Regions from separate parts of the Desulfovibrio porci genome, predicted to be linked through region 2. Evidence: riboswitches for the same ligand, from Rfam matches in the RefSeq annotation. Region 2 holds a riboswitch; each other region holds the start of a gene.
The links. A riboswitch is a leader RNA that binds a small molecule or an ion and turns the genes downstream of it on or off. The one in region 2 is predicted to bind cobalamin.

Region 1 (5,717 bases), on a different contig from region 2:
CCGTCCACAATGGATTCCTCCACAATGCCGGACAGACGCAACCGCGTCCGGTCCGGCATTGTGGAAGCGATGCCGTGTTCAGGCATGCCGGACCCGGTCGTGCTCCTCGGCGCGCTTGGCGTTATTGAAGCGGTCCAGGGTGCCCACCAGATAACCGGTGATCCGGCGGATGCGCTCAAAGCCCACGCCCTGGCCCACCATTTTCTGTTTCACTTTCGTTTCCTCAAACAAGCGTGATTCCATCAGCATTGCCACAGTCTCCTTTTCATTCTCAGAGCAGATTAATACTAAGAACTTACATTCTTAATGCTTGAAGCCGGTCACTTCCGCGCTCAACAGCGCGAATAACTTGCGCTTACGCCTTTCGTGGCGGGCGACTGCTCTCGCAGCCGCCAAAGCAATGTAACGTTATATTGCTCTAACGTTATAAAATGTTTTCCCCGGTTCCGGAGAACCGGGATTCAATCGCATGGTGATCCGCCCCGCCTGCTCATTCCCATTTGGGGGTCTGCGGAAATTTCCTGCGCAGTTCCCGCAGCGTTTCCAGGCTCACGCCCTCGCCCTCGCGGCGGCCGCAACGCGGGCAGACGTCGTCGATGACGCCCGTATAGCCGCAGACGGGGTCACGGTCCAGCGGATGGTTGATGGAGCCGTAGCCCACGCCCTGATCGTGCATGTACCGGATGATCCGCTCAAAGGCCTGCAGATTTTTGCAGGTATCGCCGTCCAGTTCCACATAGGTGATGTGTCCGGCATTGGTCATGGCATGGTAGGGCGCTTCCAGCTGGATCTTTTTAAAGGCCTTGATGGGATAGTAGACCGGCACGTGGAAGGAATTGGTGTAATAGTCGCGGTCCGTGACGCCGGGAATGCTGCCGTAGCGCTCCCGGTCCAGAGCCACGAAGCGCCCGCTCAGGCTTTCCGCCGGAGTGGCGATAAGCGAGAAATTCAGGCCGGTCCTTTCCGCCTCATCGTCGGCGCGGCGTCGCATGTGCCCGATGATCTCCAGGCCCAGCTTCTGGGCCTCTTCGCTCTCGCCGTGGTGCACGCCCAGCAGGGCCTTGAGGGCCTCGGCCAGGCCGATGAAGCCCACAGTCAGGGTGCCGTGCTTGAGCACCTCGCCGATGCTGTCGTCCCAGTCCAGTTTGCCGGAATCCAGCCAGATGCCGTTGCCCATGAGGAAGGGATAATTGCGCACCTTCTTGGCGCTCTGGATCTTGAGCCGGTGCAGCAACTGGCGGAAGACCAGATCAATCTTGTCGTCCAGCAGGGCGTAAAATTTCTCCACGTCGCCGTGGGCCTCCAGGCCCAGACGCGGCAGGTTCACGGAGGTAAAGCTCAAATTTCCGCGCCCGCAGGTCACCTGGCGCTCCGGGTCGTGCACGTTGCCCAGCACGCGCGTGCGGCAGCCCATATAGGCCACTTCGCTATTGTAATCGCCGTTCTTGTAATACTGCAAGTTGAACGGCGCGTCGAGGAAGCTGAAATTGGGGAAGAGGCGTTTGGCCGAAGTCTCCATGGCCAGTTTGAACAGATCGTAGTTGGGATCGCCGGGATTGTAGTTGACCCCTTCCTTGACCTTGAAAATCTGCACCGGAAAAATGGAGGTTTCGCCGTTGCCCAGGCCCGCCTGGGTGGCCAGGAGCAGGTTTTTCATAACCATGCGGCCCTCGGCGGAGACGTCCGTGCCGTAGTTGATGGAACTGAACGGCACCTGGGCTCCGGCCCGGGAATTCATGGTGTTCAGATTGTGAATCAGCGCCTCCATGGCCTGATACACGCGGCGGTCCGTATTGCCCAGGGCTTCCTCCACGGCATACGTGTGGGCGCGCCCGGCCAACTCCCGCCACTGCGCGGACGCGTGCTCAGCCAGGGCGCGGGCCAGCGCCTCGGCCCCGGCCTCGTCAATGGCGACGGCCGGGCTCAGACCGGCGGCCTCCAGCAGTTCCCCGGCCAGCGTCTCGGCCGAGGCGGCGTCCAGGCCGCCCGCGATACGCAGACAGGCGCAGAAAGCCTTGCGGTATTCCTTGGCGTAGGTTTTGGCCACGCCGGGCGCCATGGCGAAATCAAAATGCGGCACGCTCTGGCCGCCGTGCATTTCATTCTGGTTGGCCTGAATGGCGATGCAGGCCAGGGCCGAATAGCTTTCAATGGAATTGGGCTCGCGCAGATAGCCGTGCCCGGTGGAGAACCCGTTTCTGAACAGCGGGATCAGGTCAATCTGGCAGCAGGTTTCCGTGAGCATGTAGAAATCTTTGTCATGGATGTGAATGTCGCCATTGCCGTGCGCGGCCGAGGCGTCCTTGGGCAGGATGTAGTTGTCGATGAAAAACTTGGAGCCCTCGGAGCCGTATTTGAGCATGGTGCCCATGGCCGTATCGCCGTCGATATTGGCGTTCTCCCGCTTGATGTCCTCCCGGATGGCCGGGGAGTACGTCAATTTTTTATAAATATCCATGAGATAGGATTCCGCGTTGCGCATCTTGGCGTGCTCGGCGCGGTAAAGAATATAGGCCTTGGCGGTTTTGGCGTAATCGTACTGGATCAGGCTTTCTTCCACCACATCCTGGATTTCCTCCACGCTGCAGAGATTGCGCTCGTCCAGCTTTTTGCAGACTTTTTCCGTAACGAAGAGCAGGTCCGTGGGGGACATGTCTTCGCCGCCCACGGCCTGATTGGCCTTGGTGATGGCGTTGAGAATCTTGACGGAATCAAAGGGCACGGACGCGCCGTCCCGTTTAATGATAGTGGCGGGCATGAAAAACTCCGGGCATGGGGGGCTGGTACGGTAAAAATACCTCCCCCCAAGAGACGGGCGGAGGAGGAAGCTTGTCCTCATTGCCGGATCTGTCGGCAAAAGCCCCGTTGCCGATGATCCATCCACAGAAACGATGTACGAAAGCAGGTCTTCCGGCTTGCCGGCTCACTTTTCGGCCTTCCCGGAACATGTCCAGTGGCGCACGGGGAAAAGCGGCATCAGTTCGGCGTACGGCGGCGGGTCCGCTCCCGATTTGAACGGGATTCCCTATGAAGCCCCGAAGGGCGCTTCCGTAAGTCTAGAGATAGTCAAAACCCCCCCCTTCTGTCAATGCGAAGCGCGAAAAAAGCCTTCCTTGCTTCGTGATAACATATTGAATTATAATGTATTTTTTTTCACAAACAGACGACACGACGCGTCAAACCCGGCATGATCGCCCGCGACGCGAAAAAGGCCGGGCCGGCGGGATGAGCGGCGGTTTCGCGCTACAGGCGGCTGCCGGGAGGCAGGTCACATCTGGAGGCTCTGGCTGTCATGAAAATGGGCGCTTCTCCGGACAGTGCGGCCGTTGAGTATCTGGACGGCAAGGGATTCGAAACGGGTCATATCCTCTGCGGAAAACTGCAAAGGCGGGCTATTCCGCCGCGCCGCCCGCTTCCCTGCCGAGCTGGCTTTCTATCCAGAAAGCCAGGCCGGGCGCGCCCTCCTCACCCACAGGCCGCCAGTCCAGAGTTTCATCCCGACGCGTTGCGGACAGATAGCGCACAAAACGCAGATGCAGGTTCAGGGCCGTATCTTTTTTATTGCGGCAGACGGCCGTACTGCTGGCGGCCAGGAAAAATTTGCGGAAGACGCCTTCCGGCCCGTTGCAGTCCAGATAAAGCAGGCAGAGCGTATCCTGAGTAATGTCCATGGCATGAAGCAGTTCGTAATTGACCAGCCGCACGAAGGCGCCGCCGGCGGAAACGTCGATCAATTGTATCTGTTGCTCCAATTCCCGGCTGTAGTGGCTCATGTAGACCTGCACCTGACCGCGCTGTTCCGGCAGCATGGGCGCGAACCAGAAGCGGAATTTATTGAGCATGCCCGGCCGCACGCGCAGCCGCTCATGGCGGCGCAGTTCCCGCCACAAAAAACGGAACGGCGTCTTGACGATGATCTCCGTCAACCGGTTCCGGGCATCGCGCCGCACCTCCCGCACTCGGCAGGAGCAGTAAAACCCATGGCGCGGCCCGCTGTGTTTGCCGCGCTCTTCCCCGTCCTCCGGGATTTCTTCCGGCTCGGCTTCCATGTCCGGCTTGAAATAGATCCGGCATTCCCCGCCGCTCAGTTCAGCGGGAAGCGGGGTTTCCGCCATGCTCAGAACCGTGATGTCGCGAGCAGTGAAGGTCACGAGGCAGAGCAGCGGCCCAGCCTCGCGCGGGCGTCCGTCATAGGTGAGACTGACCGGAATGGCTCGGTCGCGCACGTATTCCAGGGCGGCGGCAATATCGGGACGCCAGAGGCAGTGAGACATGAAGCGGAGCTCCTGTCATCTCCATGAGATGCGGATCATGTTCGTTATTTTCCAAGGATGCTTCATAGATAACCCAGTCGGACAGCCCCTGTAAAGACGCGAAAACGCCCCGCCGCGGTAGTGCATTGCTGACCGGGGCGGGGCGTGCGTTTCAAACGTCAAGCACGAATGCTACGGCAAGAGGGTCACCTCATAGGCATTGGCCGGTTCCAGGTACTTGCGGGCCACGGCCTGCACATCCGCCGGGGTCAAAGCGGCTGCCTTGTCCAGCAGTTGCTTCTGGAAATCCTGCGGATAGCGCAGCACGGCGTCCGTGGCCGCTTCACCGGCGCGGTCCGCCAGGCTCTGCCTGTCGCGCAGGTATTCGCCCAGCAGACGGTTGCTTCCGGCGGCCAGCAGGGCCTTGGGCAGGGGTTTGGCCTTGAGTTCGGCAATGATGCCGGCGAAACCCTTGCGGGCCTGTTCCACCTTGTCCGGCGTGGTGCCGATGTAGAAGGCCATGAAGCCCGTCTCCGGCATGCTGCGGTTAAAGGCGGTCACGGTATAGCCCAGCCCCTGTTCGTCGCGCAGGCTGCTGAACAACAGACCACTCTGGCCCGACAGCACGGCCTGCAGCAACATCAGGGCGGGCGCGTCCGGGTGGGTGGGCGGTACGGTCTTGAAGAGCTGCAACAGATGGGCCTGGTTGCGGCCTGGCAGATTCAGGTTCAGAGTTCTATCCCGACCCCAGACGGGCGCGGGCACGGCAAAGTCCCGCCTTTCAGGCGCGGGCAGGCTCCGGGCGAAAGCCAGCACGGCCTCGCGCTCAAAACTGCCCGCCACGGAGAGCACCCACGGCTGGCCGGACTGCCGGGTCCAGAAAGCCTGCACGTCCTTGCGGTCAAAGCCGTCCAGACTCTGCGGCGTGCCCAGACCGTCAAAGCCGTAGGACTGCCCGCCGGGATAGAGAAAAGGATTCAGCTTAGCGAACATATAGGCCAGGGGCCTGTCCGCGCGCTGGCGGATGGCGGATTTCATGTTCTCCACCTCGCGCCGCAGTTCCTTGGCCTCAAAGCGCGGTTTGGAGAACACGTCGGCCAGGACGCTGAAATAGTCGGCATTGAAGCGTGACGGCCCGGTCAGGGAGATGCCAAAGGTCTGCAAGCCCGCTCTGGCGGAAATGGCGGCCGCGCGCTCCGCGAAATAGCGCTCCACGCCCTGGGCGTCCAGTTTGCCGCTGCCGTCGGTGAGCAGGCGCGCGGTCAGGTCGGCCAGGCCCTGCTGTTCGGGCTTGAGCAGGGCCTGGCCGCCGGGCAGCATCAGATCAAGGGAGATATAGGGCACCGTGGCGTCGGGAATCAGGATCAGGGTGCGGCCCTGTCCCAACTGGACCACTTCGCGTTTTCCGGCGCTCGTTTCGGCCGTGGAGGTCTTTTGCGCACCGCTCCCGGCGGGCCAGTTCTT
Region 2 (5,717 bases):
GTCAAGGGCGAAGGCGAAGGCCACGAAGGAGGGCAGCAGAATATGCCAGCGCCGCCCGTGCAGCAGCCAGGCCACGCCCGCCATGGCCAGAGGCGTGGCGATCAGGAAGCCGCAGTATTCCATGAGGTAGCGGTAAGCGTAGAGAATCAGGATATAACTGAGAAAGCCGCGCGCGGAACCGGCCTGCCCCATGGCGGCCAGATCCTCGGCTTCCGCCGCCGCTGCTGCGGGATCGGCTGGCGGGCGCGCAGCCGTTTTCTTTTTGAGAAAGACGTAGGCCGCGAAAAAGCAGAACAGAAGTGACAACACTGCGATGCAGACCACGATGAAACCGGGAAAGGTGCGCGGACTGACCACCGACGGCAGGCCCACGTCGATGAAGATGTCCATGTTGTACAGGAAAATAAGGCTGACTATCAGAAGGAAGGGAGCGGCGATGAGGTCCGCCAGTCCGGTGTCGTCCGTGTCCATGATTCCCTCCTGCGAGCTGCGGTGTTGGGGGACTGCCGGGTACGGAGTCAGCATGGCACGGGCGCGCGAAAAGTGTCAACAAAAAATTTTAATTTAAAAAGTTTTGTAAATATAGATTCCGGCGGGGCGGACAAAAAAACAGGCCGCCCTGACGGAGATTCCGTCGAGGCGGCCCGGCGTGGGCGTCGTTGATGGCGCGCTATTCGGACGACTCTTTCTTGAGCTCGCGCATGTAATTATAGACCGTATAAATGGAAACCTGCATGGTCTTGGCCAGATACTGCACCATTCCCTTGATCAGAAAAGCGCCTTCCTCGTCGAGAATGCGGATGAAATTCTTTTTTTCCTCGCGGTTCATGCCTGCCGGATGCTTGCCTGCCCGTTTGATGGCCGTCTCGATGATCGCCTCGCTGGTTTCCCCCATGCAGGAGGCGAAGGCTTCGCTCACGACCTTGCCGGGCTGGCTTTCATAGTGCATGACCGAGTGCAAAACCGACTGAAAACGCTCGAAGCCGGTCAGATCGAAATTAAGGCAAAAGGCCCCGATGACGGCACCCCGGCTGTTGCGGATGAAGCTGGTGGAGGATTTGAGCGTTTTGCCAGAGGGCGTGGACGTGGGATAGGCCACGATGTCTTCCACCCCGTTGCCGCCCTGCCGCCAGGCCTTGGTCACGATGTTGGTGATGGGCGCGCCGGGTTTGCGCCCGGTCAGCGAGCCTTCAATATGGATCAGAGAGTGCTCCAGGTCGCGGAAGTCATGGACGGCCACTTCGCAAAGATGCCCGAAGGTACGCACCACCACGCCCGCGATGTGGATGGCGTTGTTGAACAGTGCCCGTTCCTCCGGGCCGTATTCCATGCGGCGGGCGGTCTCCGGAACCGGCGCGGAAGAGGCGCTTTTTTTGTCCCGGCGCGCGGGCCGCGTTTTTTTGATCGGCTTGGGCATGTAAAAACCTCCGGGCTTGCGGCACGGGAGCCGCAGGCCGCATCAAGGAGCAGGCTACTGTAAATCCCGGCGCTTTGGTAGCCCCTTCCGCCGCGTCCGGCTCGAAAAAGGCCGTCCGCTTCCTTGGCGCGGAAGCGGACGGCCCTTGGATACCGGCGGATGGTTCCGCTTTGCGAACAGCTTTTACTGCTTCTTGGGCTCCTTGGTCAGATCGTCCACATTTTCTTTGGCATGAGCCACAAAGACATCGCGCACGCCGGGCACTTGGCCCAGGCCCTTGAGGTTGGTCTCCACCTGAAACCCGGCGGCCTTGAGCCTGGACGCCCAGGAGTCTTCCTCGTCCCCGGCCAGATCGTTGCGGGCGTGGTCCCCGGCCACCACCATCAGAGGCTGCAGCCAGACTTTTTTGACCTTGTGGGCCTTGAGTTCGGCCAGCAGGTCGTCAAAACCGCGCGCGCCTTCCACTGTGGCCATAAAGACCAGAGGATCGCTTTCCTTGAACGAGGCCCGCATGCCCTCAAAAACCAGATCCGCCCGGCCGTGGGCCTGACCGTGTCCCATGAGCACCACGGCTTCGCCCTTCTGACGTTTGTCGCCCATGTCCGCCAGCACGGCCTTGGATACGCGCAGGGCGTCCTTGTGCGATTCCAGCAGGGGGCGCCCCAGATAGACGGCCTCAAAACGGCCGGGATGCTTTTGCAGGTCAAGCAGCACCGCCCGCTCCAGCTCCGTGAATTCTTCGCCGGGCATCACGTGCAGGGACTGCACGCGCACCAGCTTCACGCCGCCCTTGGCTAGTTCGGCAAGCCCGTCGCTGATGCCGCCCACCGGACGGCCCTGCTTGGCCAGTTTGCGGCGGATGATCTGCGAGGTGTAGGCCCAGACCACGGGGCTGTCCGGAAATGCGGCCTTGAAGCTCGCGTCCACGGCTTTGAACGAGGGCAGGGCTTCGGGCACGCTGGTGCCGAAAGCCACCAGCAGCACGCCTTCCTTGGGGGCTTTCCGCTCCGCCGCCTGGACGGACGCGGCCATAAGGGCCAGCAGGAGCAGGAAAAGCGGCAGGAAGCGCGGAAATTTGCGCAGGATACAAGACATGGCGACCTCCTCAATCGTGCGTTGAAAGGTGATGTATGATGGCCGTCGGCGCACTGAACGCCTTGGCCGGCGGGTGTTCGGACTTGAGGGATATGGAGGTCGGCGTCCCGCGAGATTTCAGGACAACGGCCCCGCGCCTCGGCTTCGCCTTCACCGTATGGACGGCTGGCTGTCGCGTCCCTCCGGAAACCTTCCGGGGGACGAAGAAGCTCTGTACCCTCTTACCGCAGCGCGACTGTTTCCGATTCGCACGGAATTCCCCGCTACAGACGGCAGAGGACAACAGGGGGGCGCAAAAGTCAAGGGTCGGCCTGCCGCCATTGCCGGACGGACCGGGCTCCGGACTGTTCCACGGCAACGGCCACGACCCTCGGCAAAATCCCGCCCACGGGTGCGCCCCAAAACGGTTGCGTGTCCCGGCGCGGGCCATATCGCCGAGGCCTTGGCCCGGCATGGTTTTCAGGATATGCTGGAACCATGAGTACGTCGTCTGATGCTCCCCCGGCTTTTCCGGCCGCAATGTTGTCCGAGGCCACAGCCCTGTTGCGCCGGGGCGTGCTGCTGCCCGCGCGCGGCGAGGATGCCGCGAACTTGGGGCTCTTTCTGACCCGTGGTCTGGGCCTGGAGCCCGCCTATCTGGAGGAGCGGGTCCAGACCCTGCTGCGTAACGGTCTGGCCGTGGATGATTTCGCCGTGCCGCTGGCCGCCGGCGACCGGCTGGCCCTGTCGGCGGCCATGCCCGGCGTGGCCGGGGCCGCCCTGCGACGGGGCGGCTGGTACGCGGCCATGCGCGCCGGCATCACCCAGCGGCCGGACAATGCGCCTTCTGTCCCGTCGGCTCCGGCGGGGGCGACGGTCTGGATTGAGCTGCGCTGCTTCAACAGCATTGCCGAGGATCTGGCCGGGCATCTGCTGCGCCGGGGGCTGGCCGCTCGGCCCGATGACGTGGGGCCCTCCCTGCGCCGTCTGGCAACGGCTCCGCCCGCCGGGCCGGCGTTGCCGGAACCGGCCCTGCTCTGGCTCATGGCCTGTTGACCCGACGTCTTTTCTCCGCCGGTTTTGCCGAATATGGCCATTGCTGTCGTGTGCCGATCATTGCCGTGCCGGGCCCACAGTGTGGCCGCTCTGACCCGCAAGGCAGCCCAAGCAAAGGGGCGCGCCGGCGGTTGAGACTGGAGCGCGCCTCTTTTTTTGAATAGACAAAAGGAGCGTGCCCTTGCCGGAGAGCAAACGTCCAGCAGTGCCAATGCGGAAGCCATCATCCTCCGCAACGCCGCGCCGGACAATTTTGCTTGTGCTTTTTCCAGCGCTCTGATAATTTTTCCCACTCTCACAGTGAGGGGAAATTATTTGGAGGCATGGCAGATGGCAGACAAGGAAACCGGGCACGACGAAATCAATTTCGAAAGCGCCCTCGAAAACTATCTCAATCCCGATTTTGGCGACCTTGAAGAAGGCTCCATTACCAAAGGCGAAATCGTCCGCGTGGATGACGACAACGTGCTGGTGGACGTGAATTTCAAGTCCGAGGGGCAGATCCCCGCGGCTGAATTCCGCGACCCCGCCGGCAACATGACCGTCAGCGTGGGCGACCGGGTGGACGTCTATGTGGTGCGCAAGAACGAAATGGACGGCACCATCACCCTCTCCTTTGAAAAGGCCAAGCGCATGCAGGTCTTCGACCAGCTCGAGGACGTGCAGGAAAACAACAGGGTCATCAAGGGCCACATCGTGCGTCGCATCAAGGGCGGCTACACGGTGGACATCGGCGGGGTGGAGGCGTTTTTGCCCGGTTCCCATGTGGATCTGCGTCCCGTGCCGGACATGGACGCCCTGGTCAACCAGGAATTTGAATTCCGCGTGCTCAAGATCAACCGCCGCCGCAGCAACGTCATCGTGTCCCGCCGCGTGCTGCTGGAAGAGGAGCGCGATTCCAAGCGGCAGGATCTGCTGCGCACCCTGGAAGAGGGCCAGATCGTCCAGGGCAAGGCCAAGAACATCACCGAATACGGCGTGTTCGTTGACCTCGGCGGCCTGGACGGCCTGCTGCACATCACGGACATGAGCTGGAAGCGCATCCGCCATCCCAAGGAAATGATCACCATGGGCCAGGAACTGACCCTCAAGGTGCTTTCCTTCGACCGTGAGAACAACAAAGTTTCTCTGGGCCTCAAGCAGCTGGTGCCCGATCCCTGGCAGGACATCTCCGCCCGTTTCCCCGAAGGCGCCAAGTGCACCGGCAAGGTCACCAATCTGGTGGACTACGGCGCGTTCGTGGAACTGGAGCCCGGCGTGGAAGGCCTGGTGCACATCTCCGAAATGTCCTGGACGCGCAAGCTGCGTCATCCTTCCCAGATGGTCCACACCGGCGACGAGGTGGAAGTGGTCATCCTGGGCGTGGACGGCGAAAAGAAGCGCATCAGCCTGGGCATGAAGCAGGTGCGTCCCAATCCCTGGGAACTGGTGGCCGAGAGATACCCTGAAGGCACTGTCCTTGAGGGCGTCATCAAGAACATCACCGAGTTCGGCATGTTCATCGGCATTGAGGACGGCATTGACGGCCTCATCCACGTTTCGGACATCTCCTGGACCAAGAAGGTGCGCCATCCCAACGAGCTGTACAAGGTGGGCGACACCGTGCAGGCCAAGGTGCTCACCGTGGACCAGGAAAACGAGAAGTTCACCCTGGGCGTCAAGCAGCTGGTGGACGATCCCTGGGGCCATGTGCCGGATACCTATCCCGTGGGCTGCACCATCAAGGGCGTGGTAACCAACATCACCGACTTCGGCCTCTTTGTGGAAGTTGAGGAGGGCATCGAAGGTCTGGTGCATGTCTCCGAGCTGTCCGGCAAGAAGGTCAAGACCCCGGCGGAAATCTACAAGGAAGGTCAGGAAATCCAGGCCAAGGTCATCCATGTCAGCGCCGAAGAGCGCCGCCTGGGCCTCTCCATCAAGCAGATCAAGGATGAAGAGGAACGCCGCAAGCCCAAGGAATTCCATTCCGGCCCGCAGGAAGCGGGACAGAGCCTGGGCGACCTGCTCAAGCAGAAGTTCGAGGAAAGCGAGAACAGCGAAAACAGCTAGGGCTGTTGACATACGGCAACTAAAAAGGGCGTCCCTGCGGACGCCCTTTTTAGTTCATGTGGTTTTTTGCATTGAACGTTTTTTTGCCGTCCTGTTTCCCTCGCGGGACTCAGAACTGGTA
Region 3 (5,717 bases), on a different contig from region 2:
GCGGCCCTCGCCGTCATCCGTCTGAAACTGCCGTCATTGGCCCGGCTTCGCCGCCGGATTCCGGCTTATAATCAACGACATATAGGGCGGCGTGCCGTCCATCCCGTCCACGCCGCGCCGGATGCGTTCTTCCGGCTGTTCCACATGACTGGCCAGCAGGCCGTCCGCCAAGCGCTCCGTGGCGCGCAAGGCCTCGCAAATGCCCGGGAAGTTGCGGTAGGCCTTGAGGATCACCGCCGTATCCGCGCCAGCCAGTTCCGCCGCCAGATTATCCCGTCCGTTGATGCCGGGCAGAATGCGCAGGCTCTCGCCGCCCTCGCAGAGCACCGTGCCCGTGCGCGCGGCGGCGGCCTGGAAGGAGGTGATGCCCGGCACGATTTCCACCGGCAGATGGGGCGCGATTTCCCGCAGGGTGCGCAGCAGATAACCGAAAGTGCTGTAGATCAGCGGATCGCCGATGGTCAGGAAGGCCGCGCTTTCGCCGCCTTCCAGCACCTCGCGTGCGGCCTGGGCGGCCTTGAGCCAGGCTTCCCGCAAGACTCCGGCGTCGCGGGTCATGGGAAATTCCAGCCGCAGCAGACGCGCGTCGGGCCGAAGATGGGGCCGGGCCGTATCCAGGGCGGCGGAATAGTCGTTGCGCGGCGAAGCCGCCGCCAGAATCACATCCACCGCGCGCAGCACATTCACGGCCCGCAGGGTCAGCAGGTCGGGCGCGCCGGGGCCCACGCCCACGCCGTAAAGAGTTCCGTTCATTGCTTTTCTCGCTCATCCGCTGGGTGTAACCATTTTTCCAGTTCTTCCGCCGCCTCCACGGACCTGGGGCCGGGCCGGGCGAAGCGGTCCTCGTCCACCACCAGCACGCGGCCCGCGCGCGCGGCGCGCAGATCCCGGTAATGGGCGCGTTCGGTCAGCGGCTGCGGATCGGGATTCATGGGGCCCTTCTGGATCAGGTAAGCGTCCGGGTCCGCCTGGATCAGGGCCTCTTCATTGAAACGCACCAGCTTTTTGTCGTCGCCGACCACGTTTTCACCGCCCGCCGCGGCGATAATTTCATTAACGATGCTGCCCTGTCCGGCGGCCAGCAGGTTGGGATAGCGTACTTCATAAAAAACGCGCAACGGCTTCCGGCCCGCGTTACGCGCCCGCAGCGCCGCCAGGCGCGCGCTCCAGTCCCGGATCAGCCCGGCGGCTTGCCGCTCCCGGCCCGTGAGCCGTCCCAGCTTCTCCAGCACGCCGAACATCTTGTCAAAGGAATCCATTTCAAAGGTCAGCACATTGACGCCCAGCTTGCGCAGAGCCTCGGTCTGCAACAGGGCCTCGCGCCGTCCGGCAAGCTGGAGAACCAGGTCCGGCTTTTGGGCCACGATCAGCTCCGCGTTGGGCCGCATGTGGGTTCCGACGGCGGGCAGGTCCGCCAGTTCCGGCAACTGGGCGTCGGCCACGGTGCGGGCCGCCAGCAGATTGCGCGCGTCCAGGGCCAGCAGCAATTCGCTGTAAGCGCCGTACAAGGCGATGATCCGCGTGGCGGGCCTGTCCAGCCGCACGCTGACGCCCGTGTCGTCCGTCACTTCAATGGGCGCGGCGGCCTCAGTCCGCCCCGTCGGCAGCAGGATCGTCAGGGTCAGAAGCAGCGGCAGAAAAATCGCCGCTCCACGGCCCGGATGCGCGGCCCGGCAGAGCCTGGGGCAGTCCCCAACGAGGATGCGGAAAAACGCGGATGGGAATGTCGTACAAGGCACTGAGCTTCTCCTCGGTAAAAATCTCGGACGCGGGACCGTCAAAAAGCATTTGTCCGTTTTTCAGGCCGATCAGCCGGGTGGCATACAGGGAGGCTAGGTTGCAGTCGTGCATGGCCATCAGCACACAGGCCCCGGCGGCCCGGCGGCGCTCCAGCAAGTCGAACAGCTCCACCATGCGGGCCAGATCCAGACCGGCGGCCAGTTCGTCCAGCAACAGCAGCGGGCTTTCCTGGGCCAGAGCCCGCGCCAGCAGCACCCGCTGCAGCTCCCCGCCGGACAGTTCGTCCACGCGGCGTCCGACCAGCCCGGCGGCTCCGGTGGCGGCCAGAGCCCGCTCCACGGCTTCGTAATCCCGCCGCCCGTAGCTGCCCAGCCAGGAGAGATAGGGATAGCGCCCCAGCAGCGCCATGTGGCGCACGCTCAGGCCGGGCGGACATTCCGCACGCTGCGGCACCACAGCGACCAGCCGGGCGCGCTCACGCGGACGCAGGCGCTCCAGCGATTTGCCGGCCAGGCATATGTCGCCGCCCTGGGGCCGCAACACGCCGGAAATGCAGCGCAGCAAAGTTGTCTTGCCGCTGCCGTTGGGTCCAAGCAGGGCCACACTTTCGCCGCCGCGCGCCTTCAGGCTTATGCCGCGCAGCACGGGCCGCGCGCCATAGCCCGCCGTCAGGCCGCGCACGTCCAGCATCACTTTTTCGGACAGAAGTCTTTCGCCGGGCATCAGCGACTCCGCACTAGCAGGGCGAAAAACGGTCCGCCCAGCAGGGCCGTGACCACGCCCACGGGCAATTCCTGACCGCCGCCCAACACGCTGCGGGCCAGCACGTCGGCCCAGATCAGCAGCACACCGCCGCCGAAAAACGCGCCCGTCAGCAGGGGACCGTGTCCCGGCCCCAGCAAGAGGCGCAGCACATGCGGCACCACCAGGCCCACAAAGCCGATCACCCCGGCCACGGCCACGCACCCCGCCGTCATGCAACTGGCCCCGGCCAGGAACCAGAAGCGCGCCCGGCCCACGTTGAGGCCCAGTTGCGCGGCCTGCTCGTCACCCAGGGAAAGCACGTCCAGGGCCCGCCAGCCCAGCCCCACAGCCAGCAAACCCGGCGCAAACGTACCCAGCAGCAGGGGCAGACTGTCCCAGCCCCGTCCCTGGAGGGAACCCAGAATCCAGAACACGATGCTGGTCACGGATTCTTCGTTAAGGGCCTTGACCAGAGCCACCAGGGCTCCCAGAAAGGCGGCCACGGCAATGCCCGCCAGAATCACGCTTTCGCGGCTGAAATCCCCCCTGCTCCGTCCCAGCCACAACGCGCCGCACAGGGCCAGCAGGGCTCCGGCCAAGGCGGCGGGAGCCACCAGCCCGGCTTGGGAGAGTCCGAACCAGACGGCCAGACCGCCGCCCAGCGCTATAGCCATGCTCGCGCCGCAGGCCGCGCCCGCGGAAATACCCAGCGTAAAGGGATCGGCCAAGGGATTGCGCAGCACGCCCTGCAAGGCCACACCCGCCACGGCCAAAGCCCCGCCGCACAAGGCCGCCAGGCAGACCCGCGCCAGACGGATCTGCCCCACCACCAGCAGGCGGGAGGCGTCCACCGGCGCGTCGCTCAGGCCCAGGCTGACGGCCAGCGTCTGAAAGACCTCGCCCGCGCCCAGCGGGAACGGCCCCGGCAGGCAGGCCAGCGGCAGAGAAATGAGCCAGAGCGCGGCCAGTCCGGCCAGCGCAAGGCGCAGGGACCGCGATTCGGGCGGCCTGGAAAAAGCAAAAGCGGCGTCTGTAGGCATACACTGCGGGGCTTGCGGACAAAAAAAGGCCTCTTCCATACTGGAAGAGGCCCGTATTTCCTCTGCCTGACCGGCAAAAACCCGTTGCCGGAGACGTTGCCGCGCCTTGAGCATCCAACACCTGAAATGCTCGTTTACGGCGGGCAGTTGGGACAACGGCAGGTCTTCCGGCTTGATCCCTTTGCCCCGGCCTTCCCGTTTCCAGTGGCGCAAGATGGGGCGCGGTTGATGGATCTCACGGCGGCGGGTCCGCTCCCGTTTCACACGGGATTCCCTTTTCAAGCCGGTGCGCGCCGCTACGGCGGGTCCGGCTACCGTTGCCACAAGGCACCTTAGGCGCGGCGCGGCGCGCTGTCAATGCGGGCGCGGCTCAGGCCGCGATCCAGATCAGGCTGGCCTGACGGCCGGACTTTTTCTCCCGCCGGTAGGAGAAGAATTGCGCGGTATTGGAGGCCGTGCAGAGATCCAGGCCGTAAATCTGGCGCTCGGGCAGGCCCGCCTGCCGCAACTGATAGCGGGTAAGACTCCAGAGATCCATGGTTTGCGTGTCCAGGTCGAACCAAGGCCGGAAGTCGTCGCTCCATTCCCGCTCGAAATTGACGAATTCCGCCCGCCCAGGTCCCAGGCTGGGACCGCGCACAGCCAGCAGGTCGCGGGCTTTGAGATCATAGCGCGCGCAGAAACGGGCCACGCCCGTGCCCGGAAAATCGCAACGGTTGCCCCGCCAGCCCGCGTGCAGGGCCGCCACATAGCGGCCGCTTTTATGCGCCAGCAAGATGGGCTGGCAGTCCGCTGTCTTGATCAGCAGGCCCAGGCCGGGCCGGGAGGTGACCATGCCGTCGCCCTCCGCCGCGGGCCGGGCTTCGCAGGCCACGGCTTCCGGCTCAAAGACCAGCGCGTCGCCGTGCACCTGATTGAGTTCCGCCCAGGCCGCAAGCCCGCACGCCTGCAAGGCCGCCAGCATGCCCCGGCGGTTGCCCGTCACACGGTCCGGGTCGTCGTCCGTGCTGAAGGAGATGTTGCCGCCGTCATACGCGTCGCGATACCTGCCGCCGGGCATGGCCGCGCGGACCTGAAAGGCGCAGCGGACGTTTTCAAGGCCGGGGAACTGAAAGGGAATGTAATTTACAGACACAGGAATTGCTCTTCCGTGCAGAGATAGTGCACGCGCTGGTCCCACTGTTCGAGGGGCAGGTTTTTGGTGATCTGGAAGGCGAAACACAGGCCCACGCGCGGGCAGGTCAGTCCGCTGTCCAGAAAGCGGTCATAATAGCCGCCGCCGAAACCCAGGCGGCCGCCGCGCCGGTCAAAGGCCAGACCCGGCAGCACCAGCAGATCCGGCTTGAAGGCCTTGCCCGCCTCTTCCGGGCCCAGACCCGGCAGACTGTCCTCCGGTTCGCGCAGGCCGAAAGGGCCGGGCCGCAATTGCTCCGGCCCCGTGCAGGCCACGAATTCCATGCACCCCGGCTCTTCGGGCCGGACGCGCGGCAGCCAGACCGTGCGTCCGCTCTTCCAGGCCGCATCCAGCAATTTGTCGGTGGACAGTTCGCCCTTGAGCGCCACATAGAGCGCCACGGAGCGCGCGTTGCGCCAGCAGGGGGCCTCCAGCAGGCGTTGCTGGGCCTCCAGACTGCGCGCCCGCGCCAGGCCCGGCGGGTGGTTGCGGCGCAGTTTGCGGATGCGCTCGCGCAGGGCGGCCTTGCGCGCCGCGACGGACGCCTCGGATTCCATGGGTTCCGCGGATAAGGTGAATGCGGGCTGTGTGGGATGCATGGCGGGCCTTTCCATCCGTGGCGAGTTATGGCAGGATTGCGTTACGATTCTTATAACAAAGGATGGGACGCCATGCCAAGTGCCGATGCGCAGGATTATCTCTGGATCGCCGTAGGCGACATCCACGACGAGCCCGCCTGCTTCGAGCGGATTCCGGAACTGGCCCAGGCTGACGGCATCATCGTCACCGGCGACCTGACCATCACCGGCGGCGTCAAGCAGGCCGAACTGGTCATGGAGGCTCTGCGCGCCCGCGACCTGCCGGTCTGGGCTCAGATCGGCAATATGGACCGGCCCGAAGTGGACACATGGCTTAGCGAGCAGGGCTGGAACCTGCATACCATCACCCGCGAACTGACGCCGGATACGGCCATTTTCGGCGTGGGGGCCTCCACCTTCACGCCCTTCGGCACGCCCAGC

Region 1: it holds a riboswitch for cobalamin, as region 2 does, so the genes downstream of both, FYJ44_RS00780 (anaerobic ribonucleoside triphosphate reductase) here and FYJ44_RS02085 (sirohydrochlorin cobaltochelatase) in region 2, are expected to answer to the same signal.
Region 3: it holds a riboswitch for cobalamin, as region 2 does, so the genes downstream of both, FYJ44_RS05425 (FecCD family ABC transporter permease) here and FYJ44_RS02085 (sirohydrochlorin cobaltochelatase) in region 2, are expected to answer to the same signal.

Annotation. Positions count from the first base shown of each region.
Region 1 is NZ_VUMH01000001.1:172,427-178,143, forward strand. Features, by position in the region: gene nrdG (anaerobic ribonucleoside-triphosphate reductase activating protein) at 1-86, opposite strand, end outside; gene nrdD (anaerobic ribonucleoside-triphosphate reductase) at 79-249, opposite strand; gene FYJ44_RS00780 (anaerobic ribonucleoside triphosphate reductase) at 491-2,758, opposite strand; cobalamin riboswitch at 2,884-3,065, opposite strand; gene FYJ44_RS00785 (peptide synthetase) at 3,393-4,274, opposite strand; gene FYJ44_RS00790 (M16 family metallopeptidase) at 4,446-5,717, opposite strand, start outside.
Region 2 is NZ_VUMH01000002.1:20,856-26,572, forward strand. Features, by position in the region: gene FYJ44_RS02075 (tripartite tricarboxylate transporter TctB family protein) at 1-471, opposite strand, end outside; gene FYJ44_RS02080 (helix-turn-helix transcriptional regulator) at 671-1,417, opposite strand; gene FYJ44_RS02085 (sirohydrochlorin cobaltochelatase) at 1,601-2,512, opposite strand; cobalamin riboswitch at 2,564-2,815, opposite strand; gene FYJ44_RS02090 (hypothetical protein) at 2,990-3,547, shown strand; gene FYJ44_RS02095 (30S ribosomal protein S1) at 3,878-5,596, shown strand; gene sppA (signal peptide peptidase SppA) at 5,706-5,717, opposite strand, start outside.
Region 3 is NZ_VUMH01000004.1:85,558-91,274, forward strand. Features, by position in the region: gene cobI (precorrin-2 C(20)-methyltransferase) at 34-753, opposite strand; gene FYJ44_RS05415 (ABC transporter substrate-binding protein) at 750-1,568, opposite strand; gene FYJ44_RS05420 (ABC transporter ATP-binding protein) at 1,588-2,430, opposite strand; gene FYJ44_RS05425 (FecCD family ABC transporter permease) at 2,463-3,524, opposite strand; cobalamin riboswitch at 3,665-3,858, opposite strand; gene FYJ44_RS05430 (purine nucleoside phosphorylase YfiH/LACC1 family protein) at 3,895-4,659, opposite strand; gene FYJ44_RS05435 (5-formyltetrahydrofolate cyclo-ligase) at 4,650-5,255, opposite strand; gene FYJ44_RS05440 (metallophosphoesterase family protein) at 5,370-5,717, shown strand, end outside.